2 regions of the Clavibacter phaseoli genome follow, and region 1 is predicted to be linked to the other one. Evidence: predicted binding sites of a transcription regulator. Region 1 holds the regulator's gene; the other holds the start of a gene.

What was found. Region 1 encodes HspR, which represses chaperone genes until heat shock. Its sites were predicted from a motif close to AAGTTGAGTCNNNNNGACTCAACTT; they were not measured.
Region 2: a site for HspR is predicted at 5,072-5,096, ahead of FGI33_RS02680 (Hsp20/alpha crystallin family protein). Genes of this name have one in related genera too.

Annotation. Positions count from the first base shown of each region.
Region 1 is NZ_CP040786.1:2,718,664-2,726,989, forward strand. It holds gene FGI33_RS12815 (acyltransferase family protein) at 1-252, shown strand, start outside; gene FGI33_RS12820 (class I SAM-dependent methyltransferase) at 206-1,441, opposite strand; gene FGI33_RS12825 (heat shock protein transcriptional repressor HspR) at 1,438-1,893, opposite strand; gene FGI33_RS12830 (DnaJ C-terminal domain-containing protein) at 1,913-2,926, opposite strand; gene FGI33_RS12835 (nucleotide exchange factor GrpE) at 3,047-3,700, opposite strand; gene dnaK (molecular chaperone DnaK) at 3,697-5,568, opposite strand; gene FGI33_RS12845 (DUF7507 domain-containing protein) at 5,969-8,326, shown strand, end outside.
Region 2 is NZ_CP040786.1:571,886-580,211, forward strand. It holds gene FGI33_RS02660 (pyridoxal phosphate-dependent decarboxylase family protein) at 1-173, shown strand, start outside; gene FGI33_RS02665 (lysine N(6)-hydroxylase/L-ornithine N(5)-oxygenase family protein) at 170-1,540, shown strand; gene FGI33_RS02670 (GNAT family N-acetyltransferase) at 1,537-4,029, shown strand; gene FGI33_RS02675 (hypothetical protein) at 4,049-4,501, shown strand; gene FGI33_RS02680 (Hsp20/alpha crystallin family protein) at 4,589-5,047, opposite strand; gene FGI33_RS02685 (hypothetical protein) at 5,170-5,520, opposite strand; gene FGI33_RS02690 (SDR family oxidoreductase) at 5,649-6,341, shown strand; gene FGI33_RS02695 (CoA transferase) at 6,374-7,762, shown strand; gene FGI33_RS02700 (MarR family winged helix-turn-helix transcriptional regulator) at 7,835-8,326, shown strand, end outside.

The DNA of each region.
Region 1 (8,326 bases):
ATCTCGTTCGCCTTCTACCTCGTGCACGTCCTCGTGATGCAGTCGGTCGTCGCGCTGTGGCCGGACGCGCTGCCGCGGTCGACGGCCGCGGGCGTGGTGCTCGCGCTCGCATCGCTCGTGATCGCGACGCTCGTCGCGGCAGCGCTGCACCGCCTCGTCGAGGTGCCGGCGCAGCGCGCGCTGGCGGGCAAGCGCCGGCCGCCGGCTAGGCCCGCGGATCCGGATCCGGCCCCGGCTTCGTCGAGACCGTGACCGTGAACTTCGCGTTCCGGCCCGCCTCGCGGGTGGGGCCGACGATGCGCGTCAGCTGCGGCCGGTAGCCGAGGGGGCTGTTGTAGACGGTCCACAGCTCGCCGCCGGGGCGCAGCATGCGGGCCGCGGCGGCGAACAGGCGCGGCGCGAGGCCCGCGTGCACGGTCGCGCCCGTGTGGAAGGGCGGGTTCAGGAGCACGAGGTCGGCGGATCCGTCGGGGACGGTGGATCCCGCGTCGTCGCGCACCACGGTCACCCGCTCGGCGACCCCGTTGGCGGCGACGGTCGCGCGCGCCGAGTCGACGGCCGCCCACGACTGGTCGGTCGCGACGACGCGCAGGTCCGGCCGGGCGAGCGCGACGGCCGCCGCGATGACGCCGGTGCCGCAGCCGAGGTCGACCGCGACGCGGGCGTCGGCGGGCAGGTCGGCGAGGAAGGAGAGGAGGAAGCGCGTGCCGATGTCGACGCGGGCGCCCGCGAAGGCGGCGCCGTGCGCGCGCACCTCGAGGCCCAGGTCGGGGTGGGAGGCGGCACGCGGGTAGAGCTCGCCGGAGCCGTCCAGATCGCCGTCGCGCAGGGGTCGGCGCGCCACGAGGATCCGCGACTTCTGCCGCGCGAGCGTCGCCCGCACGTCGCCGAAGCGGCGGGCGAGCACCTCGGTCATCGCGGGCGTCATGTGCTTCACGCGGCCGCCGGCGAGCACGGTCACGTCGTCGGCGGCCGCGCGCGCGACGACGCCGGCCCACTCGTCGAGCGCGTCGAGGCTGCGGGGCAGGCGCGCGACCACGACGCGGGCGCCGTCGGCCAGCGCGTCGTCGAGCCCGTGGTGGGCGATCTCCGCGGTCTCGCCGATCAGCTCCGCGTTGAGGTCGAGCGCGGTCTCGGAGGCGAGTGCGTCCTGGTGCACGCGGATGCGCACGGGATCCGCCGCCCCGACGCGACGCAGCGCCGCCACGGCCCCGAGCGCGAGGGCGCCGTACTGGTCGCCGACGACGACGAGCTCCTCGGGACGGACGGGACGCCCGTCGGCTGCCGCGGCGTCGAGCAGCGCGACCAGCTCGTCGAGGAGCAGCCGGTCGGCCGCGTCCACGGCGAAGAGGTTCTCGGCCTCGACGTCGGGCCGGCGGCGGAGCGCGCCGAGGTCGAGCAGGTCGTCGGCGACGGATGCTGTGGCGGTGGCGTCGCTCACCGCGCGTCGCGCCCGGAGCCGTCGCGGTCGGGGTCCGGCATGGAGAGCGCCGCCCGGTACAGCACGACCTCGGTGGGCCGCGAGGGCCGCACGCCCGCGCGCAGCGACACCACGTCGCCGTCGCCGCGGGCCGCGAAGACGCGGCGGCCGGGGCGCGACAGCAGCTCGTCGGCGAGCGCCGACTCCAGCTGGCGGACGCGTCCGCGGAGCTCGGCCACCTGGTTCTCGAGCTCGAGGATCCTCGCGATGCCCTCCAGGCTCACGCCCTCGGCGCCCAGCCGGGCGACCTCACGCAGCTGCACGACGTCGCGCATCGAGTAGCGGCGGGAGCGCCCGGCCGTGCGGGTGGGCGACACGAGCCCGAGGCGGTCGTACTGCCGGAGCGTCTGCGGGTGCATGCCCGACAGCTCGGCCGCCACGGAGATCACGAAGACGGGGGCGTCCTCGTCCATCGTGTCGCGCGGATCCACGTCAGCTCCTGGCCCGCTCGATGAGCTCGCGGCGCGGGTCCTCGTCGGGTCCCGAGCTGGCGAACGCGTCGAGCGCCACGCGCTGGGCGTCGCTGAGGCGGGACGGCACCGCGACCTCGATGCGCGCGAGCAGGTCGCCCGTGCCCTTCGGGGTCGTGACGCCGCGGCCCTTGACGCGCAGCACCTTGCCGCTGGACGTGCCGGGCGCGACCTTCAGCCGCACCGGGTCGCCGCCGAGCGTGGGCACCTCGATGGTCGCGCCGAGCGCGGCCTCGGGGAACGTGACGGGCACGTTGACCCGGAGGTTCAGCCCGTCGCGCTCGAACACGGGGTGCGGTCGCACGTGCACCGTGAGGATGATGTCGCCCGACGCGCCGCCGTCGCCCGACGGCTCGCCCTTGCCGGCGAGCCGGATCTTCTGCCCGTCGGAGACGCCGGCCGGCACGCGCACCGTGAGGGGGCGGCCGTCCGAGTCCTGCAGGCGCACGACGTCGCCCTGCACCGCGGTGAGGAAGTCGATCGTGGTGGACGCCGTGACGTCGCGGCCCTTGGTGGGCGCGCCGTAGCCCCGATAGCCGCCGGACGACTGGCCGAAGCCGCCGTTGCCGAACATGCCGCCGAGGATGTCCTCGAAGCCGCCCTGGCTGTACTGCGGCTGGCCGGATCCGAACCCGGCCGCCCGCCGGCCGCGGCCACCGGCCTGCTGGCCGAACATGCCGCCGAACACGTCCTCGAAGCCGCCGCCCGGCGCGCCGGCGCCGGGCGCGCTGAAGCGCGCGCCGGATCCCATCGCGCGGATCTGGTCGTACTCCTTGCGCTGCTCCTTGTCGGCGAGCACGGCGTGCGCCTCGCTGATCTCCTTGAAGCGCGCCTCGGCCGACGGATCCGGGTTGCTGTCCGGGTGGTACTGCCGGGCGAGCTTGCGGTAGGCCTTCTTCAGGTCGGCCTCCGAGACGTCCTTGGACACTCCGAGGACCTTGTAGAAGTCCTTGTCGAACCAGTCCTGGCTGGCCATCAGACGCCTCCCTTCTTCTTCGTCTCGTGGTGGGGGCCGCACGACCCGGTCCGGGCGCCCGCGCGTGCGGACGCCCGGACCGGGGTGGGTGCAGCCGGATCGATGCTGCGGTTGATGGCGCTACTCCGGCTTGTCGACGACGACCTTCGCGGCCCGAAGCAGCGTCTCGCCGATGTAGTAGCCACTCTCGACGACGTCCGCGACGGTGTCCACCTGGACCTCGGGGTTCGGCTTCTGGAAGATCGCCTCGTGCACCTGCGGGTCGAAGGCGTCGCCGACGGCGCCGACCTTGACCAGCCCGATGCGCTCGACGTTCGTCCGCAGCTTGGCGACGATCGCGGTGAGCGGTCCGCCCTCCGCGAGGTCGCCGTGCTTCTCGGCCCGGTCGAGGTCGTCGAGCACCGGGAGGATGCCCTTGACCACGTCGCCGACCGCGCGCTGGCGCTCGATCTCGCGGTTGGCCTCGGTGCGCTTGCGGTAGTTGGCGTACTCCGCGGTGACGCGCTTCAGGTCCGCGAGGTGCTCGGAGTCGCCCTCGACGGGCTCCGCCCGGGTCTGCTCGATGAGATCCTGGAGCTCCTCGTCCATGGGATCGGTCGTCTCGACGTCGGGGCCCTCGGCCTCGACGAACGCGCCGTCCTGGCCCGGGACGGACGCCGCGTCAGCGGCGCCCGCCGCCTGCGCGTCGGGCCCGGCCGGGGACGCGGGGGCCGACTGCTCGGCTCCCTCGTCCTCGGGCCCGCGGCCCTCGCCGTTCGCGGTGTCCTCGGTCATCGGTCCGTCTTCTTGTCCTCGTCGTCCTCGTCCACGACCTCGGCGTCGACGATGTCCTCGTCGTCCTTCTTCGCCTCGGATGCGCCCTCGGGGGTCTCACCCGCGGCCTGCTCCTGCTGGCCCTGCGCGTAGATGGCCTCGCCGAGCTTGGTCTGGCTCGCGGAGAGCTTGTCGAACGCGGTCTTCACCGCGGCCTCGTCGTCGCCCGCGAGGGCGCTCTTCAGGCCGTCGACGTCGCCCTGGACCTCGGACTTGACGTCCTCGGGGAGCTTGTCGTCGTTCTCCTTGATGAGCTTGTCGATCGAGTAGGCGAGCTGCTCCGCGTTGTTGCGGACCTCGGCCTGCTCGCGGCGCGTCTTGTCCTCCGCCGCGTGCTCCTCGGCCTCGCGCACCATGCGCTCGATGTCCTCCTTGCCGAGCGAGGATCCGCCCGTGATGGTCATCGACTGCTCCTTGCCGGTGCCCTTGTCCTTGGCGGACACGTGCACGATGCCGTTGGCGTCGATGTCGAAGGTGACCTCGACCTGCGGGATCCCGCGGGGCGCCGGCGCGATGCCGGTGAGCTCGAAGGTGCCCAGGTTCTTGTTGTCGCGGGTGAACTCGCGCTCGCCCTGGAAGACCTGGATCGCGACGGACGGCTGGTTGTCGTCGGCCGTGGTGAAGGTCTCGCTGCGCTTGGTCGGGATGGCCGTGTTGCGCTCGATGAGCTTGGTCATGATGCCGCCCTTGGTCTCGATGCCGAGGCTCAGGGGGGTGACGTCGATGAGCAGGACGTCCTTGCGCTCGCCCTTCAGCACGCCGGCCTGGAGCGCGGCGCCGACGGCGACGACCTCGTCCGGGTTGACGCCCTTGTTGGGCTCCTTGCCGCCCGTGAGCTTCTTCACGAGGTCGACGACGGCGGGCATGCGGGTGGATCCGCCGACGAGGACCACGTGGGCCACGTCGCCGACCGAGACGCCGGCCTCGCGGATGACGTCCTCGAAGGGCTTGCGGGTGCGCTCGAGCAGGTCGTTCGTCAGCTCCTCGAACTTGGCGCGGGTGAGCGTCTCGTCGAGGTTGGCCGGGCCGTTCTCCGTGAGGGAGAGGTAGGGCAGCTGGATGCTCGTGCTGGTGGAGGAGCTGAGCTCCTTCTTCGCCTGCTCCGCGGCCTCCTTGAGGCGCTGCTTGGCGATCTTGTCGTTCGAGACGTCGACGCCCGTGGACTCCTTGAAGCGCTTGACGAGGTGGTCGACGATGCGCTGGTCCCAGTCGTCGCCGCCGAGGCGGTTGTCGCCCGCGGTGGAGCGGACCTGGATGGTGCTGAAGTCGTCGTCCTTGCCCACCTCGAGGAGGGAGACGTCGAACGTGCCGCCGCCGAGGTCGAAGACGAGGATGAGCTCGTCCTCCTTGCCCCGGTCGAGGCCGTAGGCGAGGGCCGCCGCGGTGGGCTCGTTGATGATGCGGAGCACGTTGAGGCCCGCGATCTCGCCGGCCTCCTTCGTGGCCTGGCGCTCGGCGTCGTTGAAGTACGCGGGGACGGTGATGACCGCGTCGGTCACGGAATCGCCCAGGTACTGCTCGGCGTCGCGCTTGAGCTTGCCGAGGATGCGGGCGGACAGCTCCTGCGACGTGTACTTCTTGTCGTCGATGCCGACGGTCCAGTCGGTGCCCATGTGGCGCTTGACGGACGAGATGGTGCGGTCGACGTTGGTGACGTTCTGGCGCTTGGCGGTCTCGCCGACCAGCACCTCGCCGTCCTTAGTGAACGCGACGACGGACGGCGTGGTGCGCGCGCCCTCGGCGTTGGCGATGACGGTGGGCTCTCCGCCCTCCAGGACCGAGACCACCGAGTTGGTGGTACCCAGGTCGATTCCTACTGCACGAGCCATGGGGTGTTCTCCTTCTATTGCCGCGGGCCCCGGATCACGGGGTCGCTTCGTGGGTGACGCGGGAGTCCCGCGGAGTCTGTCTCGCGGTGCCGCTTCGTCAGCGGCGTGCTACTTGAGCCGCGATGACTCAACTCTACTCACGGCTCGGCGAGCGTCAAGTCGCGGTCGCGGAAGTTGAGCGACGTCGGCTCAACTCACAGGATCCCCGCCCGGCGATCGGCCTCCGCGGGCGCGATGTGCCCCGGCCGGGGGGCCGGAGGGGCGAGACGGGGGCTACTGGTTCACCTAGATCGCTACTGAGCCCCTTTTCCTGCGCAGACCGGCCGATTTAGCGTTGCCGACGCGAGGCCGGGGGGCCTCGTGTCGCCCTCTCGGAGGACGTGATCTCCAGGGGGTGGTCGTGGTGGTGGGTACGCGTGCGCGCCATGCCGCCGAGCCGCGTCCCGACGCATCCGGCGCGCGCTCCCGCCCCGGGATCCGCCGCCTGGCCGCGCTCGTCGCCGCCGCCGTCGGGGCCGCGCTCCTCGTGACCCTGCCCGCCCAGACCGCGGGCGCGGCGTCGCAGCTGATCGCCGAGTCGTTCACCGGGACCAGCGTGGCGGACGCCGCGTGGAAGCCGCTCGGCAGCGCGTGCCTGACCCGCGCCACCTCCGCCCCGGCGAGCGGGAGCTCGACCCTCGGCGTGTGCTCGAGCCGGAACCAGTCGCTCCCGGCGAGCGCGAACCCGGGCGCCCTCCAGCTCACCGACAACCGCGGCAGCGCGGTCGGCGGCGTCGTGTACGACAACGCGATCCCGGCGACCGGCGGGCTCGACATCAAGTTCGACCAGTACCAGTACGGCACGTCGTCCGGCGGCGCGGACGGCATCGGCTTCTTCCTCACCGACGGATCCGTGCCGCTGACGGCGGCGGGCCCGGACGGCGGATCCCTCGGGTACGCCCAGACCAGCTTGCCGGGCGTCGCGGGCGGCTACCTCGGCGTCGGCCTCGACGCGTTCGGCAACTTCTCGAGCGCCACGGAGGGTCGCGGCACCGGCTGCGTCAACGCCGGGGTCGGCCAGCGTCCCAACACGATCGCGCTGCGCGGACCCGGCCAGGGCACGACGGGCTACTGCTACCTGACCGGTGCATCGCCGGCGTCGAGCCTCCGCGCGACGACCACCCTGAGCACGCCGACCACCGACCTCGGCCGCACGATCCGCATCACGGTCTCGTCCGCGCGGCTCCCCGTCGTCACCGTCTACGTGGGTGCGACGGCAGGGGCGTCCACCGCCTCGCTCACGCGGGTGGTGCAGTACACGATGACGACCCCCGCCCCCTCCTCCTACAAGCTCGGCTACCTCGCCTCCACGGGCGGCTTCACCGACACGCACCTGATCCGCGAGGTGAGCGTCTCGAGCGTCGACGACCTCGGCACCCTCACCCTGGTGAAGCAGGTCGACCGGACGACCGCCCAGCCGGCCGCGTACGCCGAGGGCCAGACGATCCCGTACCAGTTCGTGGTCACCAAGACCGGCGGGCTCACGCTCTCGAACCTGGCTGTGAGCGACCCGCTGGTGCCGTCGATCTCGTGCCCGGGCGGCCTGCTCGGGTTGGGCCTGTTCCTCGGCAGCAGGTCGATCACCTGCAGCGGGACCCACGTCGTCACGCCCGCGGAGGCCGTGGTCGGCACGCTCACGAACACCGCGACGGCCACGGGCGTCAACACGCTGCTGCAGACCGTGACGAGCACGAGCTCCGTCACGGTGCCGATCGTGACGCCCGCCCCCGCGCTCGCGCTCACCAAGACCGGCACGCTCACGGACTCCAACGGCAACGGCCGCGCAGACGTCGGGGAGCGGATCGCGTACTCCTTCGTGGCGAGCAACGCCGGGAACGTGTCGCTGCGGCAGGTGGCGGTCGCGGATCCGCGCGTCACCGGCATCAGCCCGACCTCCGTCACTCTCGCGCCCGGCGCCGCGCAGACCTTCACGTCCGCGGCGTACACCGTGACCCAGGCCGACGTGGACGCCGCGACGCCGATCGTGAACACCGCCACCGTCTCCGGCCAGACCCTCGCCGGCGTGGCCGCCCCGACCGCGACCTCGTCGACGAGCACGCCGGTCAGCGGATCCGCGGCGCTCACGCTCACCAAGGGCGCGACGCTCACGGGCGGGTCGGTGCCGGGCGCGACCGTCGCGTACTCCTTCTCCGTCAAGAACACCGGCACGGTGCCGCTGACCGGGGTCGCGCTCACGGATCCGCTGCCCGGGCTGTCGGCTGTGACCTACACGTGGCCGGGCACCGCGGGCACCCTCGCGGCGGGCGCGACCGCGACCGCCACCGCGAGCTACACGGTGCGGCAGGCCGACGTCGACGCGGGGCAGATCGCGAACACCGCGACCGTGCGCGGCGCGAGCTCCGGCGGCGTGCAGGCGCAGGCCACCGCGACCCGCACGGTGACCCTCGACCGCACGGCGACCATGGCCTTCACGAAGACCGCGACGCCCGGCAACGTGCCGGCGGCGGGCGGCGTCGTGACCTACGCGTTCCGGCTGCAGAACACCGGGTCGACCACGCTCACGGGCGTCTCCATCGCGGATCCGCGCACCGGCGTCTCCGCCCTGACGTACACGTGGCCGGGCACCGCGGGCACGCTCGCGCCGGGCCAGGTCGTGACCGCGACCGCCACGTACACGGCCACGACCGCGGACGTGACGGCTGGATCCATCGTCAACACCGCGACCGCCACCGCGACCGGGCCGACCGGGACGGTCAGC
Region 2 (8,326 bases), 960 kb from region 1:
GGCGCGCGCACCTCAAGCTCACGCTGCTCAACCCGGCCACGACGGACGCGCACATCGCGGAGATCCTCGGGATGGTGGTGGCGGCGGGCGACGCGCTCGACGCCGGGCTGGGCGACGCGGCTGCCGGCGCGCCCGCCGCGGCCGTCGTCGCCGTCGCGGAGGCCGGCCGATGAGCGCCGCCGCCGACCGCGTCCACGACGTCGTCGCCATCGGCCTCGGCCCCGCGAACCTCGGGCTCGCCTGCCTCGCGGACCCGCTCGACCTCGACCTCGTCGTGCTCGAGCGGAAGCCGCGCTTCGACTGGCACCCCGGCATGATGCTGCCGACCGCGCACCTGCAGACGCCGTTCCTCGCCGACCTCGTGACGCTCGCGGATCCGACCTCGCGCTTCTCGTTCCTCGCGTACCTCAAGGACATCGGGCGGCTGTACTCCTTCTACATCCGCGAGGACTTCTTCGTGCTGCGCAGCGAGTACGTCGCGTACTGCCGGTGGGCGGCGGAGCGCGCGCGGGGGATCGAGCTCGACCGCGACGTGCGGGCGGTCTCGTTCGACGAGGCCCGTGGCGCGTACGTCGTCGAGTCGGTCGACGCGGCGGGCGTCGCGCACGTGCACCTCGGCCGGGCCCTCGTGGTCGGCGTCGGCACGCCGCCGTGGCTGCCCGCGGCCGTCCGCGACCTGCCGGGCGTCGTGCACAGCTCCGGCTACCTCGGCGCCAAGGACGCGCTGCAGGAGCGGGACGCCATCACGGTGGTCGGCAGCGGGCAGAGCGCGGCCGAGATATACCGCGACCTCCTCGAGGACGTGGACTCCCGCGGCTACCGGCTCGACTGGATCACGCGCTCGCCGCGGTTCTTCCCGCTCGAGTACACGCGCCTGACGCTCGAGATGACGAGCCCCGAGTACAGCGACCACTTCTTCGGCCTCCCCGCGGACGCACGCGAGGCGCTGCTGCGCGAGCAGCGGAACCTGTACAAGGGCATCGACTCGGAGCTGATCGACGACATCTTCCAGGCGCTGTACCGGAAGCGGCTCGCGTTCGACGCGCTGCGGGCGGAGGGGCGGCTCGCGGCAGGCGGCGACGCGGGGTCCGGCGTGCCGACGCGGCTGCTCACCAACGCGGAGGTGGTGTCGGCGCGCGCGACGCCCGACGGCGGCGCGGTCCTCGGGCTGCGGCACGCGGAGACGGGCGCCGAGCGCGACTGGCCCACGGGCGCGGTGATCATGGCGAGCGGCTACGACGCGTCGGCCCCGCGGATCCTCGACGGGCTCGGCGACCGCGTGCGCCGCGACGCGCGCGGCCGTCTCGACGTGGCGCGGGAGCACACGGTCGACGACGCCGGCACGCTCTTCGTGCAGAACGCGGAGGTGCACACGCACGGCTTCGTCGCGCCCGACCTCGGCATGACCGCGCACCGCAACTCGCGGATCCTGCGCGCGATCACCGGCCACGAGCACCACGCCGTCGAGGAGCGGATCGCGTTCCAGGAGTTCGGGCTGCCCGACGACGTGCCCGCGGCCGGATCGGGGGTGCTCGCGTGAGCGCGCCCGCCGTCGAGGCGCCCGCCGCCGAGTTCCCTGCCTATGGGCTCGACCTGCGCCCGCTCGACCCGGACGCCGACGCCGCGCTCGTGCACGCCTGGGTCACGGCGACCCGCGCCGGCTTCTGGCAGATGGAGCACGCGACCCTCGACGAGGTCCGGGCCGAGTACCGGTCCATCAAGGCGGATCCGCGGCGGGAGGCCTGGATCGGCCTCCACGACGGCGCCCCCGCATTCCTCGTCGAGGCCTACGACCCGGCGGACGACCCCGTCGGCGCGCACCTGGATCCGCTCCCCGGCGACCGCGGCATGCACCTGCTCGTCGCGCCGCCGGCCGGCGACCCGCTGCCCGGGTTCACGACCGCGGTCATGCGGCACGTCGTGGCGCACCTCCTCCGGGATCCGGCCGTGCGGCGCCTCGTCGTCGAGCCCGACGTCCGGAACACCCGGATCCAGCGCCTCAACGAGCTCGTCGGCTTCCGGCCGCTCCGGGTCGTCGACCTCGGCGCGAAGCACGCGCTCCTCAGCGTCGTCGCGCGCGACGACGCGCTCCTCCCGCACACCCCTCCGACGGACGGACACCCCATGACCCTCACCCACGACCGCGCGACGGATCCCGCGACGCCCGCCCTCCCGGCGGCCGAGCCCGACCCGCGCGTCCACCCCGCCGCGCACCTCCGACCCGACGTCTGGGCCGCCGCCACCCGCCACCTCGTGCGCAAGGCGCTCGCCGAGTTCGCGCACGAGCTGCTCATCGCGCCCGAGCGCGTGGAGCCGGAGTGCGCGCCCGGCGAGCCCCGCCGCCCGCACGACCCGCGCGCCTGGGCGGACTACCGGGTCGCGAGCGCCGACGGCCGGAGCGCCTACGCGTACCGGGCCAGGATCCTCGAGCTCGACCACTGGGACGTCGACGAGGCGAGCATCCGCCGCACCGTCGACGGCGCGCCCGCCGAGCTCGACGCGACCGACCTCGTGCTCGACCTCCGCGACCGCCTCGGGATCACCGACGAGGTGCTGCCCGTCTACCTCGACGAGATCCAGAGCACGCTCTCGGCCGCCGCCTTCTCGCGCCTCCGCGACGTGCCGGACGCGCGCGGGCTCCTCACCGCGTCGTACGCGGAGGTCGAGTCGACGATGGACGAGGGCCACCCGTGCTTCGTCGCGACCAACGGCCGCATCGGCTTCGACCTCGACGACCACGACAGGTACGCGCCCGAGGCGGCCCAGGACGTGCGGATCCTCTGGCTCGCCGTGCACGAGCGCCTCGCCCGCTTCACCGCGATCGACGGCCTCGACCGCGAGGCGTTCCTCGACGCCGAGCTCGGCGCATCCGCCCGCACCCGCTTCCGGGCCCGCATGCGGGAGCTCTGCATCGACCCCGCGGGGCGCGTGCTCGTGCCCGTGCACCCGTGGCAGTGGGAGAACGTCGTCACCGTGACCTTCGCGGGCCTCGTCGCCCGGCGCGACATCGTGCTCCTCGGCACGGGCGACGACGAGTACGGCGCGCAGCAGTCCATCCGCACGTGGGCCAACCGCACGACCCCCGAGCGCTGCTACGTGAAGACGTCGCTGTCGATCCTCAACATGGGCTTCACGCGCGGCCTCTCGCCGGCGTACATGGCGGTGACCCCGGCGATCAACGACTGGGTCCACGCGCTCGTCACGGGCGACGAGGAGTTCGCGCGCCTCGGCTTCGGGATCCTCCGCGAGGTCGCCGCGGTCGGCGTGCGCGACGAGCGGGTCGAGTCCGCGCTGCCGCCCGGCCACGCCCACGGGAAGATGCTGTCCGCGCTCTGGCGCGAGTCGCCCGTGCCCGGCCTCGCGGAGGGCGAGCGGCTGATGAGCATGACGAGCCTGCTGCACGTCGACGCCCACGGCGACACCGTCATCGGCGCGCTCATCGACGCGTCCGGGATCGGCGCGGCCGCGTGGCTCCGCCGCTGGCTCGACGCCTACCTCGTGCCGCTCGCGCACGCGCTCCTCGCGCACGACCTCGCGTTCATGCCGCACGGCGAGAACGTCATCCTCGTGCTGCGCGACCACGTCGTCGTGCGCGTGCTGATGAAGGACATCGCCGAGGAGGTCGCCCTCTTCGACACGGAGCGCGAGCTGCCGGAGGACGTGCGGCGGATCCGGATGGAGATCCCCGAGGCCGAGCGCACCCTCACGGTCTTCACCGACGTGATGGACGGCTTCCTCCGCTTCGCCGCGGCGCTCCTCGAGGACCGCGACGACCTCGGCCCCGACGGCCTCTGGCGCGTGGCCGCGGAGGCGCTCGCCGACCACGAGCGCGCCCACCCGGAGCTCGCGGAACGCTTCGCCCGCTTCGACCTCTTCGCGCCGTCGTTCGACCGCTCGTGCCTCAACCGGCTCCAGCTGCGCGACAACCGGCGCATGGTCGACCTGCAGGCGCCCGTGATGCAGATCCACGGATCGCTGCGGAACCCGCTCGCGCCCCATTCCGGGCTGCGGCCTCGCCACGGCGCCTGACGTCCAGCAGGCTGGCGGCATGACGGGGATGGGCGGGTCCGGCCGGCGCGTGACCGTCGCGGTCCTCGCGGCTCTCGCCGTCGGGGTGCTCGCCGCCTGCACGACCGGCGGCGGCAGCGGCATGTGCCGGGACTGGATCCTGACCTCCGGCCCGGAAGACTGGGACGACGGGGCCACGCTGATCGTGGAGGCTGACGTCATCACGGGCGGACGCACGGTGGACATCACGGGCGTCTACGTCGTCCACGAGACGAGCCCGACGCCCGTGATCACGGGGGAGCGGCCTGACGGCACGATCGACGTCATCTCCCCGTCCGTCGACTGCACGACGGCGGGCGAGCCCGTGACCTACGACGGCGCGGATCCGCTCGCCGAGGACGGGCGGTACCGCCTGTACCTGCGTCCGGAGGAGGGCCGGCACGATGTCTGGCGGCTGGTCGTGCCCGGCGCCGTCGAGCCGCTCGCCGACTGACGCGGTCCGGACGGACGAGGAGCCGCCGCCCGCTCTCGCGGACGACGGCTCCTCGTCGTGGCGGCACCTCGTCGGCGCCCGGGTGGATCAGCTCGCGACGGGCGCGCCCTGCTCCACCGTCAGCGTGCGGCCCTCCTGGCCCTGCGGCTCGTCGGACGTGACCTGGATCTTCCGCGGCTTCGCCCGCTCGCTCACGGGGATGGTGACGCTCAGCACGCCGTTGGCGTAGTGCGCCGAGATGCGCTCGGTGTCGATGCCCTGGCCGAGCGTGAGCTGGCGGAGGAACGTGCCGGCGACGCGCTCGCGGGTCAGCCACCGGACGTCCCGGTCGCCGGCGAGGGTGCGCTCGGCGCGGATGGTGAGCAGCTGGCCGTCCACGTCGATGTCGACCGAGCCCGGGTCGATGCCCGGGAGGTCGGCGGCCAGCACGTAGGTGTCGCCCTCGCGGTGCAGGTCGATGGGCATCGGGCGGTTCGCCTGGCGGGTCTCGGCCAGCGCTCCCATGGCGCGGTCCAGCTCGCGGAACGGATCGAAGGTCATGTTCATGCTCGACTCCTCTGATGATCTCCGGGGTTGAGCCCCCTCGGCTCAACTACGCCGAGATTAGCACTCGACCCAGGCGAGTGCCAAGCCGTTCGCCGAGGGCGAATGCACCGCTGACCACCTCTTCAAGAGCGGCGACGGAGGTCGCGCTCCATGCGCCCGATGAGGGTCCAGACCGCGCGCGAGAGGTCGGGGTGCTCCAGCGCGATGCCGCGCAGCAGCCGGTACTCGAAGCGCGCGACGACGCCCGGCGCGGTCGACGGGTGGCGCACGCGGGCCAGCTCCTCCGCCATCCCGTCGGCCTCGAGCGCGTCCTGCCGGAGCGTCGCGACGACGTGCTCGTCCACGGTCGGCAGCTGCGGGATCACCTCCCACGGGTCGTCGCCGTTCCGGCAGCGGTGCTCGATCACGGCGTCCAGCTCGTCGCGGGCCTCCTGGCGCAGCACCTCGAGGCTGGCGGGGAAGCGGGCGTGCACGGGCGGATCCTCTCGGGCGGCGGGCCGCCGGGCGGCGGACCCCTTCACGCTACGTCATGCCCCGGAGCGCGCCGGACGGGTGGCCGGATGCCGTCGGTAGCCTGGAGGACCGCGACCCAGGAGGATCCATGACCGACCACGCCCGCCCCGTCGCCCTCGTCACCGGAGCGACCCGCGGCATCGGCCGTGCCGTCGCCGAGGACCTCGGCCGCACCCACCGCGTGATCGTGCACGGCCGCGACCGCGACGCCGTCGACGCGCTCGCCGCCACGCTGCCGGCCGCCGTCGGCTGGGCCGCCGACCTCGCCGCGGGCGGCCTCGCCGACCTCGTCCCCGAGCTCGACCGCCTCGACGTGCTCGTGCACTCCGCCGGCGTGATCGGCGGCGACGCGGTGGCGGAGACGCCCGTCGACGAGTGGCGGCGGGTCTTCGAGATCAACGTCTTCGCGGTCGCCGAGGTGACGCGCGTCCTCCTGCCCGCGCTCCGGGCGGCGAAGGGGCAGGTCGTGCTCGTCAACTCCGGATCCGGCTTCACGGCGAATCCCACGGGCGGCGTCTACGCGGGATCCAAGTTCGCCCTCCGTGCGCTCGGCGACGCCCTCCGCGAGGAGGAGCGCCCGCACGGCGTGCGCGTCTCGAGCGTGCACCCGGGCCGCGTCGCCACCGACATGCAGCGCGAGCTCCGCGCCAAGGAGGGCGGCGAGTACGACGAGACGCGCTACCTGGAGCCCGCGTCGGTCGCTCGCGCCGTGCGCCTCGTGGTCGACCAGACCCGCGACGGCACGCTCGAGTCGGTGTCGCTGCGCCCGTTCGGGGGCTGATCCGCGCCCGGCCGCCGGCGTAGCGTGCGGGCATGACGACCCCGGCACCCGACGACGCCTCCGGGCTCGCGGCCGCGGCCGCCGTGCTGGGCGCTACCGCCCCGACGCGCGTCGTGGGCCGCGGCGCCCTCCGATCTGCGCTGCCCGTCACGGATCTCGCCGTGTCCGCGCTCGGGCTGCTCGGCGGCGCGGTGGTCGCGCTCGACGAGGCCGTCGGGCTGCCGGGCGCCAGCGAGGTCGTCGTCCACCGCGGTCGCGCCGAGACGTGGTGCGGGCAGCACGTGACGCCGGTCGGGTGGGCGCTGCCGTCGCCGTGGGATCCGCTCTCCGGCTCGTTCCCCACGCGCGACGGCTCGTGGATCCGCACGCACGCCAACGCGCCACGCCACCGCGCCGCGCTGCTCGCCGTCACCGGCTGCGCGCCCGACGCCGACGCCGCGGCGCTGACCCGGGCGATCGCCGGGTGGGACGCGATCGCCCTCGAGGACGCGGTCGTCGCGGCGGGCGGCGTCGCGGCGGCTCTCCGGAGCGCAGGCGAGTGGGCGGCGACGGACGCCGGCCGGGCGGTCGCCGCCGAGCCGCTGGTCGCGCGGGAGGACGGCGGCCGGGACACAGGCACGGCGGGCTGGCGGCCCACCGCGGAGGCGCCGCTCGCGGGGATCCGCGTGCTCGACCTCACGCGCGTCATCGCCGGCCCGGCGTGCACGCAGGCGCTCGCCGCCCTCGGCGCGGACGTGCTGCGCGTGGATCCGCCGGGCTGGGACGAGCCCGCCGTGCTGCCGCTCGTGATGGCCGGGAAGCGGACCGCGCGGCTCGACGCCCGGACCCCGGACGGGCGCGCCCGCCTCGCCGAGCTGCTGGCCGGCGCGGACGTGCTCGTGCACGGCTACCGTCCCGGCGCCCTCGACGCGCTCGGGTTCCCGCGGGAGGAGAGGGAGCGGATCCGCCCGGGCCTGGTCGACGTGGCCGTCGACGCGTACGGGTGGACCGGACCGTGGGCGGGGCGACGCGGCTTCGACTCGATCCTGCAGAGCGCGTCCGGGATCGCGCACGCGGGGATGGTCGCGGCGGGTGGCGACCGGCCCGTGCCGCTGCCCGTGCAGGCGCTCGACTGGAGCACGGGGTACCTCGCCGCCGCCTGCGCCGTCGCGGGGCTGGCGCGGCGGGCCGGAACCGGGCGCGGATCCGCCTGGCGGCTCTCGCTCGCCCGCACGGCGCACGCCCTGCTGGCCCTCCCGCGCTCCCCGTCGCCGGACGCGGCGAGCGCGATCGAGGACGCGGATGGCGAGCCCCCACGGCGCGTGACGACCCCGCTCGGCGACGCCCGCATGACGGCGTCGCCCCTGCGCGTGGGCCCCGCGTCGCTCTCCCCGGCGTGGATCGCCACCGCGCTCGGCGGGGACGCGCCGACCTGGCGCTGACCCAGCGGTCGCGGTCACCGCGTCGGGATATGATCTTGACAGAAGACGATCTCGTCTAGATATGATCTCTGCATGAGCCCATCCGCCGCGACCCACGACCCGGACCGCGCCGACGTGGACGCCGCCGGCATCGACTGGGGCTCCGGCGGCATCGAGACGCAGTTCGGCTGGTCCATCCAGGCCGTGTACCAGGGGTTCGTGCGCACGGCGCAGGGCGCCGTGGCGGACGTCCCGGGCGGACCGCGCGGGTACCAGGTGCTCGTCGCGATCACCACGGAGGAGCCGTCGTCGCAGCTCGCGCTCGCGCAGCGGCTCGGCATCGACAAGACGCAGATGACCTACGTGATCGACGCGCTCGCCGAGGGCGGGCACGTCGAGCGGCAGCCGCATCCGCGGGATCGCCGGATCCGCCAGGTCGTCCCGACCGCCGCCGGGCGCGCCCTGCTGGCGACGGCGCGCGTCGCGCTCGGCGAGGTGGAGGACGGCCTGATGGGCGCCCTCGACCCCGAGGAGCGCATCGCGCTCCGCCGCCTCCTCGCCCGCGTCGCCGTCGGCATCGGCGAC